Regions from separate parts of the Pseudomonas sp. FW306-02-D09B genome, predicted to be linked through region 2. Evidence: riboswitches for the same ligand, from Rfam matches in the RefSeq annotation. Region 2 holds a riboswitch; the other holds the start of a gene.
What was found. A riboswitch is a leader RNA that binds a small molecule or an ion and turns the genes downstream of it on or off. The one in region 2 is predicted to bind cobalamin.
Positions count from the first base shown of each region.

Region 1: another riboswitch for cobalamin. It lies ahead of cobO (cob(I)yrinic acid a,c-diamide adenosyltransferase); the one in region 2 lies ahead of cobW (cobalamin biosynthesis protein CobW).

Region 1 covers NZ_JBYSXY010000009.1:2,773-14,336, forward strand. Annotated here, with positions in the region: gene purM (phosphoribosylformylglycinamidine cyclo-ligase) at 1-265, opposite strand, end outside; gene AC3WK5_RS16175 (DUF2066 domain-containing protein) at 651-1,700, shown strand; gene AC3WK5_RS16180 (AI-2E family transporter) at 1,736-2,806, shown strand; gene hda (DnaA regulatory inactivator Hda) at 3,039-3,743, shown strand; gene AC3WK5_RS16190 (C40 family peptidase) at 3,957-4,580, shown strand; gene AC3WK5_RS16195 (C40 family peptidase) at 4,746-5,279, shown strand; gene AC3WK5_RS16200 (O-methyltransferase) at 5,295-5,957, shown strand; gene AC3WK5_RS16205 (hypothetical protein) at 5,985-6,569, opposite strand; cobalamin riboswitch at 6,727-6,961, shown strand; gene cobO (cob(I)yrinic acid a,c-diamide adenosyltransferase) at 7,043-7,654, shown strand; gene AC3WK5_RS16215 (cobyrinic acid a,c-diamide synthase CobB) at 7,651-8,988, shown strand; gene bluB (5,6-dimethylbenzimidazole synthase) at 8,985-9,635, shown strand; gene cbiB (adenosylcobinamide-phosphate synthase CbiB) at 9,632-10,540, shown strand; gene cobD (threonine-phosphate decarboxylase CobD) at 10,533-11,525, shown strand; gene AC3WK5_RS16235 (cobyric acid synthase) at 11,522-11,564, shown strand, end outside.
Region 2 covers NZ_JBYSXY010000006.1:209,606-221,169, reverse strand. Annotated here, with positions in the region: gene AC3WK5_RS12920 (phospholipase D-like domain-containing protein) at 1-224, opposite strand, end outside; gene AC3WK5_RS12915 (vWA domain-containing protein) at 283-885, opposite strand; gene AC3WK5_RS12910 (magnesium chelatase ATPase subunit I) at 939-1,946, opposite strand; gene cobN (cobaltochelatase subunit CobN) at 2,175-5,948, opposite strand; gene cobW (cobalamin biosynthesis protein CobW) at 5,952-7,019, opposite strand; cobalamin riboswitch at 7,118-7,329, opposite strand; cobalamin riboswitch at 7,550-7,775, shown strand; gene AC3WK5_RS12895 (CbtB domain-containing protein) at 7,876-8,067, shown strand; gene AC3WK5_RS12890 (CbtA family protein) at 8,079-8,780, shown strand; gene AC3WK5_RS12885 (cobalamin biosynthesis protein) at 8,777-9,190, shown strand; gene cobM (precorrin-4 C(11)-methyltransferase) at 9,272-10,018, shown strand; gene nfuA (Fe-S biogenesis protein NfuA) at 10,186-10,770, opposite strand; gene AC3WK5_RS12870 (fatty acid cis/trans isomerase) at 10,882-11,564, opposite strand, start outside.

The sequences.
Region 1 (11,564 bases), on a different contig from region 2:
CAACCAGGTCGATGCCGATGCTGTCATGCTTGTTCAGGTTCAGAGCCAGGCGCAGCTTGGTGCCGACGCCGTCGGTGCCGGATACCAGCACGGGCTGCTTGTAGCCAGCCGGGATTTCGCAGAGGGCGCCGAAACCGCCCAGGCCGCCCATGACTTCCGGGCGCGCAGTGCGCTTGGCGACGCTCTTGATGCGTTCGACCAATGCTTCACCGGCGTCGATGTCTACACCGGCGTCCTTGTAGCTCAGGGAGGGTTGCTTGCTCATGATCCAGGCCTTTAGGGGGGATTCAGGGGTAACGACCGAGTTCGGCGAGTGCGCTGAAATACGTCTGGCACGATTGCCGCGCAAGTATTTCAGAGTACCCAGCCGTTGCCGGTCTACGAAGGCGCGCGATTTTATCAGGCTTGAGGGGCAGCGGCCATCCTCGGGCCGACGGGCAGAGGCATATCGTGTTAAAAAAACCGAAAATGCCCGTGCTGGTGACCTCGCTCGTGGCTGTATAAGGTATAGCCGTTAACCGGCTATCGTTATGACAGAGTGAAAACTTCCATCGATTGCGTGAATGTTTTGCGCAGGCCGGCGGTCACAGCCTTGCTCAAGTCTGTTCATGCGGTCTGTTCCAGCCGCTTTTTGTCGTCGGGAATCCTCCATGCGTTTGTGTAAATTACTGTTTGTGGGCTGTTTGTCGTTGGTCAGCCTGGCGAGTCATGCCCAAACCGTTAACGGTCTCTATCAAGTGCGCGAGCCGGTCAGCAGTCAGGCCCCGGAGGAGCGCGATCAGGCCACCCAGCGTGCGCTGGATACCCTGGTGCTGCGTCTGACCGGTGATGCCAAGGCAACACAGAGCCCCGGGCTGGCGGCGATTCGCAAGGACCCGCAGCAGATCATCAGCCGATATGGCTACGACGCCGGACCGCCGGAAAGCCTGCAAGTCGATTTCGATCCGGTCAGCACCGATCGGGCACTGCGTCAGGCAGGCTTGGCCTTGTGGGGTGCCAATCGGCCGTCGATTCTCGGCTGGTGGCTGAACGATTCGACCGAAGGCTCAAGCCTGGTGGGCGACGGTCAGGCCAGTGCCGCGCCGCTGCGGCGTGCTGCACAGCATCGGGGGCTGCCGTTGCGCCTGCCGCTGGGAGACTTGAACGAGCAGATCGTCGCCACCGCGCCGCATCTGGAAGGCAATGATCCGGCGCCGCTGCATGGCATCTCTGAACGTTACGGCGCGGACGCTCTGTTGGCGGTGCATGCGCGGGAAGAGGGTGGTCAGTGGCAGGCCAAGTGGCATTTATGGCTGGGTGACCAACGCGAGCAAGGCAGCGTGCAAGGGGGCGACAGTGCGGCCGTGGCCGATGCGGTTCTGCTGGCGGTGAGTCAGCGCCTGGCGCCGCGTTTCGTTGCCAGGCCGGGAGCGTCCACCGAGCAGGTGCTTGAGGTGCAAGGCATGAACCTGGAGCGTTACGCGGTGTTGGGGCGCTTGCTGGAACCGTTTGGTGCGCACCTGCAAAGTGTCGATGGCGACCGGATCGTGTATCGCGTCAACGGCAGTGCCGATCAGTTGCGAGCGCAATTGAGTCTGGCGAAGTTGCAAGAAGTGCCGGCGGGCGTTGCGGCTGCACCGGTTCAGCCTGCGGTCATCGGTGTGGCACCCGCGGTCGCCCCGGCACCCGCGCCCAAAGCGCAGTTGAGTTTCCGTTGGTAGATTTTTCTTTCCTTATATAGAAGCTGGAGTGATTCATGGCCGATACACGGCGTTGGGTGTGGCTTGGTGGGATAGCCCTGCTGTGCGCATTTGTGTACCTGTTGCATCCGATCCTTACACCGTTCCTGGTGGCGCTGTTACTGGCCTATCTGTTCGACCCGCTGGTGGATCGACTGGAGACATTTGGCCTGTCGCGAACCTGGGGTGTGGTTGCGGTATTCGCGCTGTTCACCCTGGTCGTCATGACGTTGCTGCTGGTGTTGGTGCCGATGCTGGCCAAACAGCTGTTCCGCTTGTATGAACTGGCGCCACAAATGCTTGATTGGTTGCAGCACACGGCGATGCCCTGGGCGCAGTCGAAATTCGGGTTGGCGAATGGGTTCTGGAAGTTCGACAAGGTCAAGGCCGCGATCACCGAGCACATGGGGCAGGCCACTGACATCGTCGGGATCGTGCTGAGCCAGGCCACCGCATCGGGTTTGGCATTGATCGGTTGGCTGGCCAATCTGGTGTTGATCCCGGTGGTGAGTTTTTACCTGTTGCGCGACTGGGACCTGATGATGGCGAAGATCCGCAGCCTGTTGCCGCGTGATCGTGAAGAGCGTGTAGTCTCGCTGGCGGGTGAGTGTCACGAGGTGCTCGGCGCATTTGTTCGTGGGCAGTTGCTGGTGATGCTGGCGTTGGGTGTGATCTACGCGGCGGGCCTGATGCTGGTCGGACTGGAGTTGGGGCTGTTGATCGGTCTGATTGCCGGTCTGGCAGCAATCGTGCCGTACATGGGCTTTGTGATCGGGATCGGCGCTGCGTTGATCGCCGGGTTGTTTCAGTTTGGTGGCGATCTGTATCCGATGATCGGGATTGTCGCGGTGTTCATGGTCGGTCAGGCGCTGGAAGGCATGGTGCTGACGCCGTTGTTGGTGGGGGACCGGATTGGCCTGCACCCGGTGGCGGTGATCTTTGCGATTTTGGCGGGTGGAGAGCTGTTTGGTTTCACCGGGATCCTGCTGGCGTTGCCAGTGGCGGCGGTGATCATGGTGCTTGTTCGCCATCTACATGATTTATATAAAGATTCTGGCATGTATAGCGGTGTGGACGATTCGGATTGATCAGCCCTGTCGATCAAGTGCTCAAGGACGCCCGGTGCATTGCCGGGCGAGCCTGTAAAACTCTCCCGGCTGTCACATACGCCGTCAAACAAACCCCGGCGATCCCCGCAAGTTAACGCAAACCTTTGATTTTGCTTATGGTCTGCTGCATTGTGCGGCTGGCGTCACGGGTATAAACTTTGCAAACTTTACACAGAGGCCACTAACGGTTCGTTTGAACTGTTCAGTCAGCATGAAACCGATTCAGCTGCCCCTAGGTGTGCGTCTGCGTGATGACGCTACCTTTATCAACTACTACCCTGGCGCCAATGCCGCTGCACTCGGCTATGTCGAGCGGCTGTGCGAAGCCGACGCCGGCTGGACCGAAAGCCTGATCTATCTCTGGGGCAAGGACGGCGTAGGGCGTACGCACTTGCTGCAAGCCGCGTGCTTGCGCTTCGAACAGTTGGGGGAGCCGGCGGTGTACCTGCCGTTGGCCGAGTTGCTGGATCGCGGTATCGAAATCCTCGACAACCTTGAACAGTACGAACTGGTCTGCCTGGATGACTTGCAGGCAGTCGCAGGGCGGGCTGACTGGGAAGAGGCGTTGTTCCATCTGTTCAATCGCCTGCGAGACAGTGGTCGGCGCCTGCTGATCGCTGCGTCAACCTCACCGCGCGAATTGCCGGTAAAACTGGCTGACCTCAAGTCCCGCTTGACCCTGGCACTGATTTTTCAGATGCGGCCGCTGTCCGATGAAGACAAGTTGCGTGCGCTGCAATTGCGCGCGTCACGTCGCGGCCTGCACCTGACCGACGAAGTCGGGCATTTTATTTTGACGCGCGGTACACGCAGCATGAGCGCGTTGTTCGAGCTCCTTGAGCGCCTCGATCAGGCCTCCTTGCAGGCTCAGCGCAAGCTGACGATCCCCTTCCTCAAAGAAACCCTGGGCTGGTAAAACCGCGGCCTGTAGCGCGTTTCGGCATCTTTCAGGCGTCAGGAAACCCGCTTCCGGAAGGGTATTCGCGGCGCGTGCAGATTTAAAATGGGCTTAAGCGCTTAGATGTTAACGAGAAACCGATAAGTCACATTTGGATCGATTGAATTTGCAAATGAGGACGATAGAAGGCATAGTCTCGCCATCTTTAAAACTTCAGCCACGGTCGTGCCCATGCTAAATCGCTTCGCACCCCTCGTGCCTCTCGCACTTGTCACCCTGCTTTTTGGTTGCGCGGTTCATTCCCCGGTCTCGCAACAACAAAACGATCAGCAGATTAAAAATTCAGCGACTGCCCAGTCTTCCGTTATTTATCAGGAAGAGCTGGCTACCGAAAAAGAACTGGCCGACTTTGCCAGCAGCAAGCCTTACCAGCTTCCGGTTCTGGCCGACAGCATCCTTGAGCGTGGCCTGTCCCTGGTCGGTACCCGTTACCGCATGGGCGGCACCTCTGAAGCCGGTTTCGATTGCAGCGGTTTCATCGGTTATCTGTTTCGTGAAGAGGCTGGCATGAACCTGCCGCGCTCCACTCGCGAAATGATCAACGTGAATGCGCCATTGGTTTCGCGCAACAACCTGAAGCCTGGCGACTTGCTGTTCTTCGCCACCAATGGTCGTCGCGGTCGCGTCAGTCACGCCGGGATCTACCTGGGTGATGACCAGTTCATCCATTCCAGCAGCCGCCGCAGCGGTGGTGTCCGGGTCGATAATCTGGGCGACAGCTACTGGAGCAAGACCTTCATTGAGGCCAAGCGAGCACTCGCCATGGCACCAACGACAGTCACGGCACGCAAGTAAACGGACTTTTTGTAAGGCTAACTTAAAGTCTTACTTGAAGTTTGGCGCGTAGCCGCTAGAATCCTGATCTATTGTTGACTAACTAACCGCGTAAGCCCTGCTTACGCGGTTTTGTTTTCAGCCTCTCGGCAGAGAAAGCCGCAGCCAGATCAGGATGTTCTGTATATGACGATGTCGGCCCGCCTTGTACTCATCTTCTTCGCAGCGCTGCTCAGCGCCTGCGCCAGCCGCACTCCGCCGCCTGTCAAAGTCGTTCGCGCCCCGGTTTTCGCTCCCGCCCAATCGTTCTCGCCTGCCGCTGAAGACGTGCTGATTCGCGCGCTGGGTCTGGTCGGCACGCCTTATCGTTGGGGTGGCAACACGCCGGATTCAGGTTTCGATTGCAGCGGCCTGATCGGCTACGTCTACCGCGATGCAGCGGGCATTTCCCTGCCGCGTTCAACTCGCGAGATGATCGGCATGCAAGCGCCGAACATTGGCCAAGAGGCTCTGCAAACCGGTGACCTGATCTTCTTCGCCACCAATGGCGGCTCGCAAGTCAGCCACGCCGGAATCTATGTCGGCGAAGGTCGCTTCGTGCATGCACCCGCCACGGGTGGTACGGTGAAGCTCGACAGTTTGTCCAAGGCCTATTGGCAGAGAGCCTACCTGAGCGCCAAGCGTGTTATCGAGCCTGAGCATCTGGCGCACAATTTCTAGTTCGCAGGGGTTGTCATGACCGCTCGCACACTCAATCTCGACGATTCCCTTTATAACTACCTGCTCGACGTTTCCCTGCGCGAAACGCCGCTGCAACGCCGCTTGCGTGACGAAACCCAGGCACTGCCCATGGCGCGCTGGCAGGTGGCGCCCGAGCAAGGTCAGTTCCTCGCCTTGCTGGTCAAGCTGACGGGCGCCAGGCGCTTGCTTGAAGTCGGCACCTTCACCGGCTACAGCGCCTTGTGCATGGCGGCCGCCTTGCCGGATGACGGTTCGTTGATCTGCTGTGACATTCCCGGAGACTACAACGCCACGGCGCGCCGCTACTGGCGGGAGGCTGGTCTCGCCGGGCGCATCGATTTGCGTTTGGCCCCCGCGTTGCAAACCCTGGCTCAACTTGAGCAGCAAGGGCAGGGCGGTTGTTTCGATCTGATCTTCATCGATGCCGACAAGGCCAACTATCCGGCGTATCTGGAAAGCGCTTTGCGGCTGCTGCGAAGCGGTGGGTTGGCGGTATTCGACAACACGCTGTGGAGTGGGCGAGTACTGGAAGACAATCCTGCGAGCGAAGACACCCGAGCCATCCAGGCACTCAATCGTGCCTTGAAGGATGACTCGCGTGTCGATCTGTCATTGTTGCCGCTGGGCGATGGTTTGACGCTGTGCCGCAAGCGCTAGACCCTGATTGGCCTAAGGTTCAACCTGTCAGCCGCGAGCCTCTTTGAGCAGCAGTGCGATGCCCGGATGGTAGTTGCCGGCTTCGTTGTGCAATTTGCGGTAGGCGTAGGGGAAGTACCAGGCCACGGCGCATGTGTGTTCCTTTTGCAGGTCGTCGACCATGTCCTGGAGTTCTTCCGGCGTAGGGCTGTGCTGGGTCTTTTGCGGGGCAACGAACAGGCAGCCAAGTTTCAGGTCACTGGCATAGCTGATTTTTTTCGCATCGCTCGCGACATCGAGCAAGGCCTGGGTCAGATTCAGGTTGTTGACTCGCGGCCAGCGTTGCGTGGCTTGAAGGTAGGCGCGTTCTTCTTTGCTGGCGATAAACAGATCGGCGCGGCCATTTCGTTCGCCTTCTTCGATCTGCTTTTTTGTCGGAGTCTGTTCAAGGGTGACCATTTCTGCCATCCATGCTGCAGCTGAAAGCAGGCTCAGGTTGGCGCGTTCGTCAAACCAGTAAGGGCTTTCGTTATCGCCGCGTGCCGCGTTGTAACGGTCGATGCACTCGAACCAGCGTTCCAGTACCGGGCGCAGGAATTCCAGCTTCGGGTTACTGATGATCATGCCTTGCATGTTGCCCCCTCTTTGTTCTTGTAATGTAAGGTTGTGGCTCTTTGATATCACTGCTTTCAGTGTGGCACAAGATTGGCGCCAGTTTATTGATCAGGGTCGGTTTCAATCCATCGATGAGCCCCCGGCTTTAATTGACGCTCCACCCCCAACCCTCTAACCTTCGCGACTTGTTTCAGGTGCTCTGTGACCCAGTGGTCGACCGAGTGAAACAGGGAAGCCGGTGAGGGCGCGTTCTTTGACAGAGCGGGCGACGATCCCGGCGCTGCCCCCGCAACGGTAAATGAGTAAAAGCTGCGCTTTGAGCCACTGTGTCGAAGGTCGATATGGGAAGGCGCGCAGTCAGGCGTCAGCCGCTCATGAGCCCGGAGACCGGCCTGATCCATCCAGCGGCATCACGGTGGGCGATGCCAGGCTTCTTGCCGTCTATTTCTATGCCTGCCCGCCGTTATCCAGCCTCAACGGAGAGCTCCCCCATGACTGATTCCCCCGATCGTGACGAACGCCATCTGGCACGCATGCTGCGCAAGAAAGCCGTGATCGATGAGCGCATTGCCAACTCGCCGAATGAATGCGGCTTGCTGCTGGTCCTGTCCGGCAACGGCAAGGGCAAAAGCAGTTCTGCGTTCGGCATGCTCGCCCGGGCGATGGGCCACGGCATGCAGTGCGGCGTGGTGCAGTTCATCAAGGGGCGCAGCAGTACCGGCGAGGAGCTGTTCTTCCGGCGCTTCCCGGAACAAGTGCGCTTCCACGTGATGGGCGAAGGTTTCACCTGGGAAACCCAGGATCGCCAGCGCGATATCGCCGCCGCCGAGGCCGCATGGGAGGTTTCCCGCGAATTGCTGCGTGACCCGAGCATTGGTCTGGTGGTGCTCGATGAACTGAATATCGCCCTCAAGCACGGTTATCTGGACCTTGACCAGGTGCTCAGCGACTTGCAGGCGCGTCCGCCGATGCAACACGTGGTAGTCACCGGTCGTGGTGCCAAGCCGGAAATGATCGAACTGGCCGACACCGTCACCGAAATGGGCATGATCAAGCATGCTTTCCAGGCCGGGATCAAAGCGCAGAAAGGCGTTGAGCTGTGAGTGAGCCGCGTTTTTGCCCGGCGGTATTGATTGCTGCGCCGGCTTCCGGTCAGGGCAAGACCACCGTCACCGCCGCGCTCGCCCGTTTGCATCGCAATCAGGGGCGCAAGGTCCGGGTGTTCAAATGCGGTCCGGACTTTCTCGATCCGATGATTCTCGAGCGCGCCAGTGGTGCGCCCGTCTATCAATTGGACATGTGGATGGTCGGCGAGCAGGAAAGTCGCCGGCTGTTGTGGGAAGCCGCCGCTGAGGCTGATCTGATTTTGATCGAAGGCGTCATGGGCCTGTTCGATGGCACGCCGTCCAGCGCCGATCTGGCGCGGCACTTCGGCGTACCCGTACTGGGTGTGATCGATGGCACTGCCATGGCTCAAACCTTCGGCGCGCTGGCGTTGGGGCTCGCACGTTATCAGCCGGACTTGCCGTTTGCTGGTGTCTTGGCCAACCGCGTCGGCACCTTGCGTCACGCGCAATTGCTCGAAGGCAGCCTCACTGAAGGCTTGCGCTGGTACGGCGCCTTGTCCCGGGAAACCGGAATCGAATTGCCTAGCCGTCACTTGGGGCTGGTCCAGGCCAGTGAATTGAATGACCTCGATCTGCGCCTCGACGCTGCGGCCGAGGCGTTGGCCAGCAGCTGCGAAGTGGCATTGCCGCCTGCCGTCGAGTTCGCTGCGCCTGATGTGATTGCCGCCGAGCCACTGTTGGCCGGTGTGCGAATCGCGGTGGCTCGTGATGAAGCGTTTGCCTTCACGTATGGCGCGAGCCTCGACTTGTTGCGGGCGATGGGCGCCGAGTTGCAATTCTTCTCGCCGATCCATGACCGCGAACTGCCGGAAGCTGACAGCCTGTATCTGCCCGGTGGTTATCCGGAATTGCACCACGTGGCGTTGGCTGAAAACCGCACAATGCTCGATGCCATTCGCGCACACCACGCCGCTGGCAGGCCGTTGCTGGCCGAATGCGGCGGCATGTTGTATCTGCTCGACTCACTGACTGATGTCGATGGCACGCGCGCTGAGTTGCTGGGACTGCTGGCCGGTGATGCGGTGATGCAAAAGCGTCTGGCTGCGTTGGCCCTGCAAGCGGTCGAGTTACCTGAAGGCGCGTTGCGTGGCCACACCTACCATCATTCATTGACTAGCACCGAGCTTGAGCCGATCGCTCGCGGCCTGAGCCCTAACGGCGGGCGCGGTGCCGAGGCGGTTTACCGTGACGGGCGGATGACGGCGTCTTATGTGCATTTTTATTTCCCGTCCAATCCATCTGCGATCGCCGCGCTGTTTGCGCCAGACCTGAATCTTGTAGGGGCGGGCTCGCCCGCGAAGCGGCCATGACCGACAACGCATTTTCCGAGGCCGAGCGCGAAGCGGTGTATCGCGCGATTGCCGAGCGTCGCGACATGCGTCACTTCAGTGGTGGCAGCGTCGAGCCCGAACTGCTTCGGCGGTTGCTCGAAGCGGCGCATCGGGCGCCAAGTGTCGGTTTGATGCAGCCCTGGCGGTTCATCCGCATCAGCGACCGAGCGTTACGCGGCAGGATCCAGCAACTGGTGGAAGAGGAGCGGGTACGCACCGCCGAGGCGCTGGGCGAACGCTCCGACGACTTCATGAAGCTGAAAGTCGAAGGCATCAACGACTGCGCCGAAGTGCTGGTTGCCGCGCTGATGGATGATCGCGAGCGGCATATCTTTGGCCGTCGGACTTTACCGGAAATGGACATGGCGTCGTTGTCCTGCGCGATCCAGAATCTTTGGCTGGCGTCCCGTGCCGAAGGTCTGGGCATGGGCTGGGTCTCGTTGTTCGAACCGCAAGCCTTGGCGGATCTGCTCGGACTGCCGCCGGGGGCCAAGCCGCTGGCGGTGTTGTGCCTGGGACCGGTCAAGGAATTTTACCCGGCGCCGATGTTGGTCCTTGAAGGCTGGGCGCAGGCGCGTCCGCTAAGTGAACTGTTGTACGAGAATTTTTGGGGAGTGAGTCAATGAGTGTGGCGTTGCTGAGTGTCGCCGGCGTAGCGCTGGATGCGCTGCTGGGCGAACCCAAGCGCTGGCATCCGCTGGTGGCGTTCGGCCGTTTTGCCGATCGTATCGAGCAGCGTTTCAACTCTGCTGGCCGTGGCTGGCGCAGTCATGGCGTCACAGCCTGGGTGATGGCGGTGCTGCCGCTGACCCTGTTGATCACGGCATTGTCCTGGCTGCCTTATTTAGGCTGGATCGTCGAGATTCTCGCGTTGTATTGCGCCCTCGGTCTGCGCAGCCTCGGTGAGCATGTCGAGCCGGTGGCTCAGGCCCTGCGCAGCGACGACCTGGATGAAGCACGCAAGCGTGTCGGCTATCTGGTCAGCCGTCAGACCAGTGAGCTGGACTCGACCGAAGTGGCCCGTGCCGCCACCGAATCGGTTCTGGAAAATGGCAGCGACGCGGTATTCGCCGCGCTGTTCTGGTTTGCCGTCGCGGGTGCGCCGGGCGTGGTGCTCTATCGACTGAGCAATACCCTGGACGCCATGTGGGGTTATCGCAACGAGCGCTTTGAACGCTTCGGCTGGGCGGCGGCGAAAATCGACGATGTGCTCAACTATATTCCGGCGCGTCTGGTGGCGTTGACCTATGCGCTGCTGGGCAAAACCCGTTTGGCACTCAAATGCTGGCGCACGCAGGGGCCAACCTGGGACAGCCCGAACGCCGGACCGGTGATGGCCGCTGGCGCGGGCGCTCTGGGCGTCGAGTTGGGCGGGGCGGCGATCTATCACGGTGAACTGCATCAGCGTCCACAGCTGGGCGAAGGTGTGCCGGCAGACGCCAACTCCATCGATCGCGGCTGGCAGCTGGTTCAGCGTGGGGTATGGCTTTGGTTGCTGATCCTCTGTGTGGGAGCCGAGTTTTATGCTTGAGCACGGTGGCCGCTTGCGCAAGGCGGCGTTGCGGTACGGCATCGCCGAAGCCGATTGGCTCGACTTGTCCAGCGGTCTGGCACCTTGGCCGTGGGCAATCCCGGACATCCCGTTACGGGCCTGGGCACGCTTGCCGGAAACCGATGACGGCCTGGAGCAGGCTGCACGCGAATACTATGGCGCCTCGCAGGTGCTGCCGGTCGCGGGCTCCCAGGCGGCTATCCAGTTGCTGCCACGCCTGCGTCGCGCCGGCAAAGTCGGCGTGCTCTCGCCCTGTTATGCCGAGCATGCCGAAGCCTGGCGTCGCAACGGCTACGTCGTGCGTGAAGTGCTGGAGCAGGAAGTCGACTTTTTCCTCGATAGCCTCGACGTGCTGGTAGTGGTTAACCCGAACAATCCCACCGGCCTGAGTCTGACCCCGGAACGTCTGCTCGACTGGCATGCACGGCTGGCGCAGCGCGGTGGCTGGCTGGTGGTTGACGAAGCGTTCATGGACAACACCCCGCGGCTGAGCCTGTCGTCTTATACCGATCAGGTCGGCTTGATCGTCCTGCGTTCGTTCGGCAAGTTTTTCGGCCTGGCCGGGGTGCGATTGGGTTTTGTGCTGGCTGAGCGCAAGTTGCTCAAACTGCTCGCCGAGCAGGTCGGTCCTTGGGCGGTCAGCGGGCCGACCCGGGTATTGGGTCAGGTCTGTTTGCGTGACACCCAAGGTCATGCTCGCCAGCGTCTGCGCAGTGAAGAAGCGAGTCAGCGTCTGGCAGAGGTTCTTGAGCGTCATGGCTTCAAGCCGCACGGTGGATGCGCGTTGTTTCAATGGTTGATCACCGAACGCGCAGAGCACTTGCACGAATTCATGGCCCGGCGCGGCATCTTGCTGCGCCTGTTCACCCACAACAGCAGCCTGCGGTTCGGCTTGCCGGCCGATGAAGCCGATTGGCTGCGCCTTGAACTCGCTTTCGAAGCCTACGCCAAGGAAACCCCATGACCACGCTGATGGTGCAAGGCACCACCTCCGATGCCGGCA
Region 2 (11,564 bases):
CTGGGCGTCGCGTTGTACTGGGGAAAGGTGTGGGCCTTGCCGGGGAAGGTCAGGCTGTTGAACAAAAACTCCCAAGGCCCGCTGCCTTGCTGTTTTTCGATGGCGAAACCGAGCAGGCCTTTGCGTCGGGGTTCGGCCAGGTCCATGGCCAGTAACACACCGTTGGTACCGGCATAGGCTTTGACCCGGAAATCGTCCTGACTGTTAGCGGCTAGAACACGCATGATCCACTCCTGTGATGAGCTGAATCCACAGCATAGGTGCTGTGGGTAATTCGGCAGATTAAAGCGTGTCGATATGTCGATAGTCTGCGTTCAATTCGTGCGCCAGGACCTTCGCCCGCCCCAATCGAATCGGCCCGCGCTCGATGTCCACCAGCAGCGCCGGGCAATTGAGCGCCACCTGCATTGGCGTGTTTTTTAGACGGCCATCGGTCAACAGCAACACGCGTTGTTGCTCTGCCGGGAAACGCTTTTGCCGCAACGCCAACCAATGCGTCGCCTCATCCAGCGCCGCGAACAACGGCGTGCCTCCGCCCGCACCGAGTGCGTCGAGCCAGTCGCGCAGGCTGGCTGAGGCTTTCAGGCCTTGCACTTGCCACTTCGGCGCAGCACCACTGGCGGTCAACAGCGCCAGTCGCGCACGTTGGCGATAGGCGTCGTCGAACAATTGCGCCAGCAGGCCTTTGGCGTCGCTCAACGCCTGATGACGCCGGGTCGAGGCCGAGGCATCGACAATCACCAGCCACAGCTCGTGAGGTGAACGACTGCGCAGGTGAAACAGCAGATCTTCGCGCTGACGCGGACGGCCGTTGAGCAGCGTGCCGGGCCAATTGACCGAGCCGTTTTGGCTGGCTCGACGCTGACCTTGCCTGCCATTTTTCAGGCGTCCTGCGCGGGGTTTGGCATTCGCCCCCGCATCAGATCGAGGGCGAATGCCTAGGGCTTTTTTGGCCAGCTCGGCACTTCACGGCGGGCGCCGGTGGGTAATGCCTGCGCGGGCATTTCACCCCACTGGCCCTGGCCTTCGCCGGGGTTCGGTTGTTGGGTTGCGGACGAGTCTGGCGTGGTGTTCTGGCGCGGCGCAGACGGCGGCGTGTCGCGACGCCGATGGCGCAAGGCAAACTCGGCGACGGCATCGATATCGTCCTCGCTGATCGCCCCGGCCCCACGCCACGCCGCATGGGCGCGAGCGGCACGCAGCCAGACCAGGTCAGCGCGCAAGCCGTCGACCCCGGCGGCAAAACAACGCTCGGTGATCTGCGCCAGCGCCTGATCATCCAGAGGAATGTTCGCCAGTGCCGTACGTGCACCTTGGCAGCGTTCACGCAATGCCTGCTGCTGAACTTCCCAGTCGGCGCAAAAAGCCTGGGGGTCGCTGTCGAAGTCCAGCCGGCGACGGATGATCTGACCACGCTCAAGCGGCGCCGTGTGACCGCTGAGGGCGACGTTCAGGCCGAAACGGTCGAGCAGTTGCGGACGCAGCTCGCCCTCTTCCGGGTTCATGGTGCCGATCAGTACAAAGCGCGCCGAATGCCGATGGGAAATGCCGTCGCGTTCGATCAGGTTGGTGCCGCTGGCAGCGACGTCGAGCAACAGATCCACCAGGTGATCGGGCAGCAGATTCACTTCATCGACATACAACACGCCGCCGTCGGCCTTGGCCAACACACCGGGGGAAAACTGCGCACGGCCTTCACCCAGCGCGGCGTCCAGGTCGAGGGTGCCGACCAGTCGCTCTTCAGTCGCGCCCAACGGCAAGGTGACGAACTGCCCGCTGGCGAGCAGGTCCGCCAGGCCACGGGCCAATGTCGACTTGGCCATGCCCCGCGGGCCTTCGATCAGCACACCGCCGATTTTCGGGTCGATGGCCGTCAGGCACAGCGCCAGTTTCAGGGCATCGGCGCCGACCACGGCGGAGAGCGGGAAATGCGGGGTGTCGGTCATCGGGTTTTCTCGTATGTGGTCGGTGGTGTCTATTAGTACATATCACGGACAAGCCCGGCATTTGTGGCGAGGGGGCTTGCCCCCGTTCGATTGCGCAGCAGTCGGAAACCAGCGGACGCGTAATATCTGACACACCGTGATCGTCGTTTTGGGGCCGCTTTGCGGCCCAACGGGGGCAAGCCCCCTCGCCACAGGATTAACGGTCGGAGCGCAATTTTATGCCGGGCATCAACTGTCTTCTTCTATATCCAGCAGCAAATTCTCCAGCGCCTCGCGGTACTCGCCCGGCTCCTGCCACATCCCGCGTTGCTGGGCTTCGAGCAGGCGTTCGGTCATGTCGCGCAAGGCGTGCGGATTATGCTGCTGGACGAACTCGCGGGTCGACGGGTCAAGCAAATAGGCGTCGGCGAGCAAGGCGTACTGGTGATCGTCGATCAACTGCGTGGTGGCGTCGAAGGCGAACAGATTATCAACGGTGGCCGCCAGTTCAAAAGCGCCTTTGTAGCCGTGCCGCTTGATCCCGTCGATCCACTTCGGGTTCGCCGCTCGGGAGCGGATCACCCGGTTCAGCTCTTCCTTGAGGGTGCGGATCTTCGGCAAATCCGGCTGACTGTGGTCGCCATGGTAGCTCGCCGCCGCTTCACCGCTGAGGCTTTCGACGGCGGCGAGCATGCCGCCCTGGAACTGGTAATAGTCGTTGGAATCGAGCAAGTCGTGCTCGCGATTGTCCTGGTTTTGCAGCACCGCCTGAACCTGGCTCAAGCGCTGGGCGAACTGTTCGCGAGCCGCCGTGCCCTCATCGGAACCGCCATAAGCGTAGCCGCCCCAGTTCAGATAGACCTCGGCCAGATCCTCGCGGCTCTGCCACAAACGGCCATCAATGGCGCCCTGCACACCCGCGCCATAGGCACCGGGCTTGGCGCCGAAAATCCGCCAGCCGGCCTGTCGTGCGGCGGCCTCCTCGTCCAGACCGGACTGGATCAGCGCTTCGCGTTCGCTGCGAACCTTGGCCGCCAACGGGTTCATATCGTCTGGCTCGTCCAGCGCGGCAACCGCTTGCACGGCGGCATCGAACAACCGAATCAGGTTGGCGAAGGCATCGCGGAAGAACCCGGAAACGCGCAACGTCACATCCACGCGCGGCCGGTCGAGCAGGCTCAGCGGCAGAATTTCGAAGTCGTCGACCCGCTGACTGCCCGTCGCCCAGACCGGACGCACGCCCATCAGTGCCATGGCCTGGGCGATGTCATCGCCGCCCGTGCGCATGGTCGCCGTGCCCCAGACCGACAAACCCAACTGGCGCAAATGATCGCCGTGGTCCTGCAGGTGCCGTTCAAGAATCAGGTTCGCCGACTGGAAACCAATGCGCCAAGCGGTGGTGGTCGGCAGGTTGCGCACGTCCACCGAGTAGAAATTACGCCCGGTGGGCAGCACATCGAGGCGTCCGCGACTCGGTGCGCCGCTAGGCCCTGCCGGAACAAAGCGACCACTGAGCGCATCCAGCAGACCGCGCATTTCTGCCGGGCCGCAGGCGTCCAGTCGCGGTGCGACGACGTCACGCAAGCTGCCGATGATCGCACCGACGTCACCCCAGCCGGGCTGACTCAACAACTCGACATCAGCGCTGAGCGCCTGCTCGATCAACTGCGCGGCGAACAGCTCAAGACGTTCGCGAGTGTCGCCAGCGGTGCGCCAGGCCTCAGCGCTGAGCGTCAGCAATTCAGCCGGCTTCGGACCTGACCAAGGATCGGACAACACACAATCCAGCGGATCAAAGCCAAGCGCGAACGCCTTGGCCAAGGCCCGCAACAGACTCGATTGCGCGCCACGACCGTCACCGCGCGGAATCCGCAGCAACGCCAGCAAGGTGTCGATACGCAGACGCCCGCTTGGCGATTCGCCGAACACGTGCAGGCCGTCGCGAATCTGCGACTCTTTCAGGTCGCACAAATAGGTGTCCAGACGCGGCAACCAGATCGCGGCATCGGCGTCGCTGTCGAGCTTCTCGTCCAGCTGCAATTCACGGTCGATATGGGTTTCACGCACCAGATTGAGGATGTCGCGCTGCAACTCGCGAGCCCGTCGTGGGTCGAGCAATTGAGCTTCGTAATATTCGTCGGCCAACAGCTCCAGATTGCGCATCGGGCCGTAGGTTTCGGCGCGGGTCAGCGGCGGCATCAGGTGGTCGATGATCACCGCCTGCGTCCGCCGTTTAGCCTGCGCGCCCTCGCCCGGGTCGTTGACGATAAACGGATAGATATTTGGCAGCGGTCCGAGCAATGCATCTGGCCAGCAACTTTCAGACAGGCCAACGCCCTTGCCCGGCAACCATTCGAGGTTACCGTGCTTGCCGACGTGAATCACCGCGTGGGCGCCGTAGGCCTGACGCAACCAGAAATAGAACGCCAGGTAACCGTGGGGCGGCACCAGGTCCGGATCGTGATAGACCGCGCTCGGATCAACCTGATAACCGCGCGCCGGCTGAATGCCGACAAAGGTCAGGCCAAACCGCAGCCCTGCGACCATCATTCGTCCGCTGCGGAACATCGGGTCGTTTTCAGGCGATCCCCAACGTTCCAGCACCGCTGCACGGTTGGCTTCGGGCAAGGCGTTGAACATCGAGTAATAGTCGTCCAGTGCCAGGCTTTGCTGGCACGGGCGCAGGTCGATGCTCTCCAGGTCATTGCTGACCCCGCCGAGCAATTGCTGAATCAATGCGGTGCCGCTTTCCGGCAAATCGGCAGGCAACGGATAGCCCTCGGCGTGCAGCGCCCGCAAGATATTCAGCGCCGCAGCCGGCGTGTCGAGGCCAACGCCGTTGCCAATCCGCCCATCGCGAGTCGGGTAGTTGGCGAGGATCAGCGCAATGCGTTTTTCAGTATTCGCCACCCGCGCCAACTCGACCCAGCGCCGCGCCAGTTCAGCGACAAAATCCATGCGTTCAGGTTGCGGTCGATAGCAGACCACATCGGACTGACTGCGCTCACTGCGCCAAGCCAGATCCTTGAAACTGATCGGTCGGCTGATGATCCGCCCATCGAGCTCCGGCAAAGCGATGTGCATCGCCAGATCCCGCGGGCCAAGCCCTTGCTCGCTGGCACGCCAACCGGGTTCGTTGTCCTGGGCGCAGATCGCCTGGATCACCGGGATATTGCGCCGGAAGGGTCGCAGGTGCGGGGCTTCGGGGCTCGATTGAGCAAACCCGGTGGTGTTGAGAATCACCGAGGCCTGCACCTCATCCAGCCAGTCTTCGACCACCGTCAGGCAGCCGGGCTCTTTCAAACTGGCCAGCGCTATCGGCAGCGGGTTCAGCCCCGCTGCCTGCAAGCGCTGGCAGAAAACATCGATGAAAGCGGTGTTCGCCGCCTGCAAGTGCGAACGGTAAAACAGCACCGCCGCCACCGGTTGATCAAGCTGCCAGTTGGCTTGCCAATCGCCCAGCGTCGCGTTGCTTTTGTGTGGGTGGTAAATCGCGGTACGCGGCAAGGTCTGCGGTTCGGACCAGTGGTAATCGCGGCCCAGCCAACGACTGGCCAGACAGCGATACAAATCCAGCGCATTGCCCATGCCGCCCTGACGCAAAAAGTGCCAAAGCCGCTCGCGGTCTTCGACAGGCACGGTACTGAGGTCGCTGAGCTCCGGGTCAGGACGGTCATCGCCCGGCACCAGAATCAGTTGCACACCGCGTTGCGACAGCTCCACCAGACGTTCGATGCCGTAGCGCCAATAGGCAATCCCGCCGTGCAGCGAGATCAGAATCACCTTGGCGTGGCGCAGCACTTCGTCGACGTACAAGTCGACCGAGGCGTGATTCTGCACCTGCATCGGGTTGGCCAGGCGCAGGCTCGGATAGTCCTCGGGCAACTGCTGCGCGGCTTCGGCGAGCAGCGCCAGGCTGGAGTCGCCGCTGCACAGAATCACCAGCTCGGCGGGGGTTTGACCAAGGTCGGCAATGTTGTCATCCGAGACGAAACCGCCGGGCTGGGTCCTGAGCAGGTGCATGGGTTAAACGCTGAGCGCGGCGCGCAATTGCGCTTCGAGCAAGACGGCGTCCAGTTGCTGGCCAATCAGCACCAGACGGGTGCTGCGCGCTTCGTCTGCGCCCCACTGACGGTCGAAGTGCTTGTCAAAACGCGTACCCACGCCTTGGATCAGCAGGCGCATCGGCTTGCTCGGGATCGCGGCGAAGCCCTTGACCCGCAGGATGCCGTGCTGAACCACCAATTGGGTCAGGGCATCGAGCAACAGGCTTTCATCGGCTTGCGGCAGTTCGATGGAAATCGAATCGAAAGCGTCGTGATCGTGGTCGTCGTGGTCATCGCCATCATGGTGATGGTCGTGGTGGCTGTGGCGGCTGTCGATGTGTTCTTCAGAGCCGGCGCCCAGGCCGATCAACACGTCCAGCGGCAAACGACCGCTGCTGGCTTCGATGATTTTCACCGCGGGTGGCAGTTCTTCGGCGACTTCCAGGCGCACTTTGGCCAGATCCGCAGGGCTGATCAGGTCGGCCTTGTTGAGGATCACCAGGTCGGCGCTGGCCAGTTGGTCGGCGAACAGCTCGTGCAGCGGCGATTCGTGGTCCAGGTTCGGGTCGAGTTTGCGCTGGGCATCGACCTGATCCGGGAACGCGGCGAAGGTGCCGGCGGCCACGGCCGGGCTGTCGACCACGGTGATCACCGCATCCACGGTGCAGGCGCTGCGGATTTCCGGCCACTGGAAGGCCTGGACCAATGGTTTTGGCAGGGCCAGGCCGGAGGTCTCGATGAGGATGTGGTCGAGATCGCCGCGACGGGCAACCAGTTCGCGCATCACCGGGAAGAACTCTTCCTGAACGGTGCAGCACAAGCAGCCGTTGGCCAACTCATACACGCGGCCGTTGGCTTCTTCTTCGGTGCAGCCGATGGAACATTGCTTGAGGATTTCGCCGTCAATGCCCAGCTCGCCGAACTCGTTGACGATCACCGCGATGCGCCGGCCCTGGGCGTTATCGAGCATGTGCCGCAGCAAGGTGGTTTTGCCCGAGCCGAGGAAGCCGGTAACGATGGTGACGGGAAGTTTGGCCAGTGTTTTCATCGGATGCCCTTTGGCAAGGTGGCGGGCATACGGGACGACAACCGGCAGCGCTTGAGCGCGCGGAAGAATTCGCCACCGGATCACCCCGCCCGGTTGTAGTGAGAATCTGTATCGAGGCAGGTCTCCTGGCTGACGGTGGGCCAGTCTTTCGACTGGCGGTTGCTGCACCTTCCCGCGTCTGAAAACAAAAGAACACAGTGGCATGGCAGAAACGAAACCGTTCACAGTTGCGGGGGCAGCCGCGGCATCGACCGCGTTCCCTTCTTAGCTTCGGCGCACGCGCCAAAGAACCTCGAAAGCGCAAGGCTACGCATCGCATCGGGGCGGGTCAATGTTCGCGATCCACTGTGGCGAGGGGGCTTGCTCCCGCTGGGTCGCGAAGCGGCCCCTCATTCCCGCAAGTACCCCGCGTGCACACGATTTACGACGGCTGCGCCGCCGAGCGGGAGCAAGCTCCCTCGCCACAGGGTTCTGCTTAGACCTCAACTGAGAACGCGTGCCAATTGACGCCCCGCCCTCGCCCATGCTCTCCTACACGCCTTGTTACGGGTGCCCTTCACAGGGTGAAACGGGAAACCGGTGAATCATGTGCTTTACTCAAAAGCCATGTCAGTCCGGTGCTGCCCCCGCAACGGTAAGCGAGCGAAGAATCAGATCCACTGTGCCAGCAGTTCGGCATGGGAAGGCGATTCTTGCAGGTTCGGCGAATGCCAGCCCCTCGTAAGCCCGGAGACCGGCCCGCAACACATCAATAACAAACCCGCGGTGGGCGGGCGCTGTTTTAGCCTCTGCGTGCCCGGCTCGCGGGGGTTTGCATGCGCTCGATTCACCCACTGACTGACCAGAGGGAAGCGCCATGTCGATCATCAGCAGCACTCGCCACGTCACCGCCAGCACCACCTCCACCCTGAGCCAACGCCTCGTTGCCGCTATTGGCGCATCGATTCTGGGCGCGTGCCTGGTGTATTTCGCCGGTTTCTCGCACATCGACGCGGTGCACAACGCCGCCCACGATACCCGTCACAGTTCTGCGTTCCCGTGCCACTGAGACCTGCCGAGATGATCAAGCGTATAGCGCAAACCGCAGGTTTCACCGGCTTGCTGGCCGCCCTGCTGCTGACCCTGCTGCAAAGTTTCTGGGTCGCACCGCTGATTCTTCAGGCGGAGACCTACGAAAAAGCCCCGGCGGCTGAAGTCCATGAACATGCCGAAGGCGCCATGGCTGGCCACACCCACGATGCAGAGGCTTGGGAGCCGGAAGATGGCTGGCAGCGCGTGCTGTCGACCACTGGCGGTAATCTGGTGGTCGCCGTCGGTTTTGCGCTGATGCTCGCTGGTCTCTACACCCTGCGCGCGCCGACTCGCACCTCCCAAGGTCTGCTCTGGGGACTGGCCGGTTACGCGACCTTCGTCCTCGCACCAACCCTGGGTTTGCCGCCGGAATTGCCGGGGACTGCCGCCGCAGACCTGGCACAACGGCAGATCTGGTGGATCAGCACGGCAGCGTCCACCGCTGTCGGTATCGCGCTGATCGTGTTCGCCCGGCATTGGCTGCTGAAAGTGCTCGGTGTCGCCATTCTGGCCGTGCCGCACATCATCGGCGCACCGCAGCCTGAAGTGCATTCGATGCTGGCCCCCGAAGCCCTCGAAGCGCAATTCAAGATCGCCTCGCAGCTGACCAACGCCGCGTTCTGGCTGGCCATGGGCCTGATCAGCGCCTGGTTGTTCCGCCGCAAAAGCGATGATCAATACCACGCATGAGTGAAACGCGCGCAGCGCCGACCCTGGTGGTCGGCCTGGGCTGCCAGCGCGGCTGCCCGGCCAGCACGCTGCGCACGTTGCTCGACCAGGCGTTGCAGGCTCATGACATCGAATTACAGGCGATCAAGGCCTTGGCCAGCATCGATCTGAAACGTGATGAGCCCGGTCTGATCGAGTTGGCCCGGCAACTGTCACTGCCACTGATCTGCTTCAGCAGCGAGCAACTTTCCAGCTATCAAGCGCAACTCAGCCATCGCTCGCAAATTGCTTTCGAGCGCACCGGCTGCTACGGCATAGCGGAAAGTGCCGCACTGGCCCTCGCCGAACAACTGGCGCAGACACCGGCAAAACTGCTGATCCCGCGACAAAAATATGCCCAGGCGACGTTTGCATTGGCCGGCGCCGCGTAAAATCCTCGATAATCCCCGCCTTCGATCATGAGCAATCTTCATCTGAAGCCTTGCTTTGACAATTTTTCACAGGAGCCGGCCATGACCGTCTACTTCATTGGCGCAGGTCCCGGCGACCCGGAACTGATCACGGTCAAGGGCCAGCGACTGATTCGCAGCTGCCCGGTGATCATTTACGCCGGCTCGCTGGTGCCGGAAGCCGTATTGGAAGGCCATCAGGCTGAACAGGTAGTCAACAGCGCCGAATTGCACCTGGAACAGATCATCGAGCTGATCAGAATCGCCCACGACAAAGGCCAGGACGTGGCGCGCGTGCATTCCGGCGATCCGAGCCTGTATGGGGCGATCGGCGAGCAGATTCGTTATCTGCGCGAGCTGAGCATTCCGTTTGAAATCATCCCTGGCGTCACCGCCACCGCCGCTTGCGCAGCGCTGTTGGGCGCCGAGCTGACGCTGCCGGACATCTCGCAAAGCGTCATCCTGACCCGCTACGCCGACAAGACCGCGATGCCGCCGGGCGAAGAATTCAGCAGCCTGGCTCAGCATGGCGCGACCATGGCGATTCATCTGGGGGTCAATCACCTGGAGAAAATCGTCGCGCAGCTGCTGCCGCATTACGGCGCGGACTGCCCGATTGCGGTGGTGCATCGGGCCAGTTGGCCGGATCAGGATTGGGTGGTGGGAACGCTGACAGACATCGCCGAAAAGGTTCAGGCCAAGGGATTTCGACGTACGGCGCTGATTCTGGTGGGTCGGGTGTTGGGCAGTGACACCTTCAGCGAATCGTCGCTGTACCGCGCCGGGCATGCACATTTGTATCGCCCCTGAAGCACTTGTGGCGAGGGAGCTTGCTCCCGCTGGACCGCAAAGCGGTCCCAAAATCAGCCAACGCATTCATTAAAAGTAAATGCGTCGACTGGCTTGCGACTGCTTCGCAATCGAGCGGGAGCAAGCTCCCTCGCCACAGCGCCGTTTTTCATGTCGCAGCGAACACCTTAGTAGTAGGCGTTTTCTTTCTGCGTGTGGTCGGTCACGTCACGGACACCTTTGAGCTCGGGAATACGCTCAAGCAGCGTGCGCTCGATGCCTTCCTTCAGGGTCACGTCAGCCTGGCCGCAGCCCTGGCAGCCGCCACCGAACTTCAATACGGCGATGCCGTCTTCAACCACATCGATCAGGCTGACCTGACCGCCGTGGCTGGCCAGCCCCGGGTTGATTTCGGTTTGCAGGTAGTAGTTGATGCGCTCGTTGACCGGGCTGTCGGCGTTGACCATCGGTACTTTGGCGTTTGGCGCCTTGATGGTCAGTTGGCCGCCCATGCGGTCAGTGGCGTAGTCGACCACCGCATCGTCCAGGAATGCTTCGCTGAACGAGTCGATGTAAGCAGTGAAGCTTTTCAGCCCCAGCGCCGTGTCTTCAGGTTTTTCTTCGCCCGGCTTGCAATAGGCAATGCAGGTTTCGGCGTATTGAGTGCCAGGCTGGGTGATAAAGACCCGAATGCCGATCCCCGGGGTGTTCTGCTTGGAGAGCAGATCAGCCAGATAATCGTGGGCGGCGTCGGTAATAGTAATGGCGGTCATGGAAGTTCCTCGCAGGCTTGGGCGCAGTTTACGCCAATCATCGCGCCGGACAAAGTCCCAGTATTTTTGTCGGGAAAGATCCGCTCGCCGCCAGGCTGACCGGCAGCTCGATCAGAGGTTTTCATAGCGATTCATGTCCAGTACGCCCTCTTCCACCGGATCGGTCTCGTGGATATACCGGCTCAAATCGTGGAAATACTGCCAGAACTGCGGGTGACTGCGACGAATCCCCCAGCGCTCGACGATTTTCTCGAAGCCCTGGGCATCCTTGGCGTTCTCCATCTCGGTGACAAATGCCGGCACTTGTTCAGCGGGAACGTTGAACATGAAGTTCGGGTAGCTGCTGAGCACACCGGGATAAATGGTCAAGGTGTCCAGCCCCGGCTGATAGCGCAATGCCTCACCGAGCAGGAACGCCACGTTACTGTGGGCACGGTTGCGCAGCAGGCTGTACACCTCGCGCTTGCCGCTGCGAGTTTCGATGCGCAGCATCGTCGCTTCCGGCAACTGGTCGATCACCTTGAGCCCGGCCGCCGGGCGCGCGGTCAAACGGCTCAATGCCTGCTCGGCATTCTGCAAGGCCGGATCGATGTTGGGCCGCGAGCAATAAGCGCCATCGCAGCGATTGATCGGATCAGGCCTGGCGTTCAGGTCACCGTAACGCATCAGCAATTGCTGGACGAAGTCGCGTTTAGGGTCTTTCTCGTCGAGTTTCAGTGCAGTCGGCTTATCATTGTCGATGCTTTCGTAATCCAGCCACATCTTGAATTTGCCGCTGCTCTGATACCAGTCGT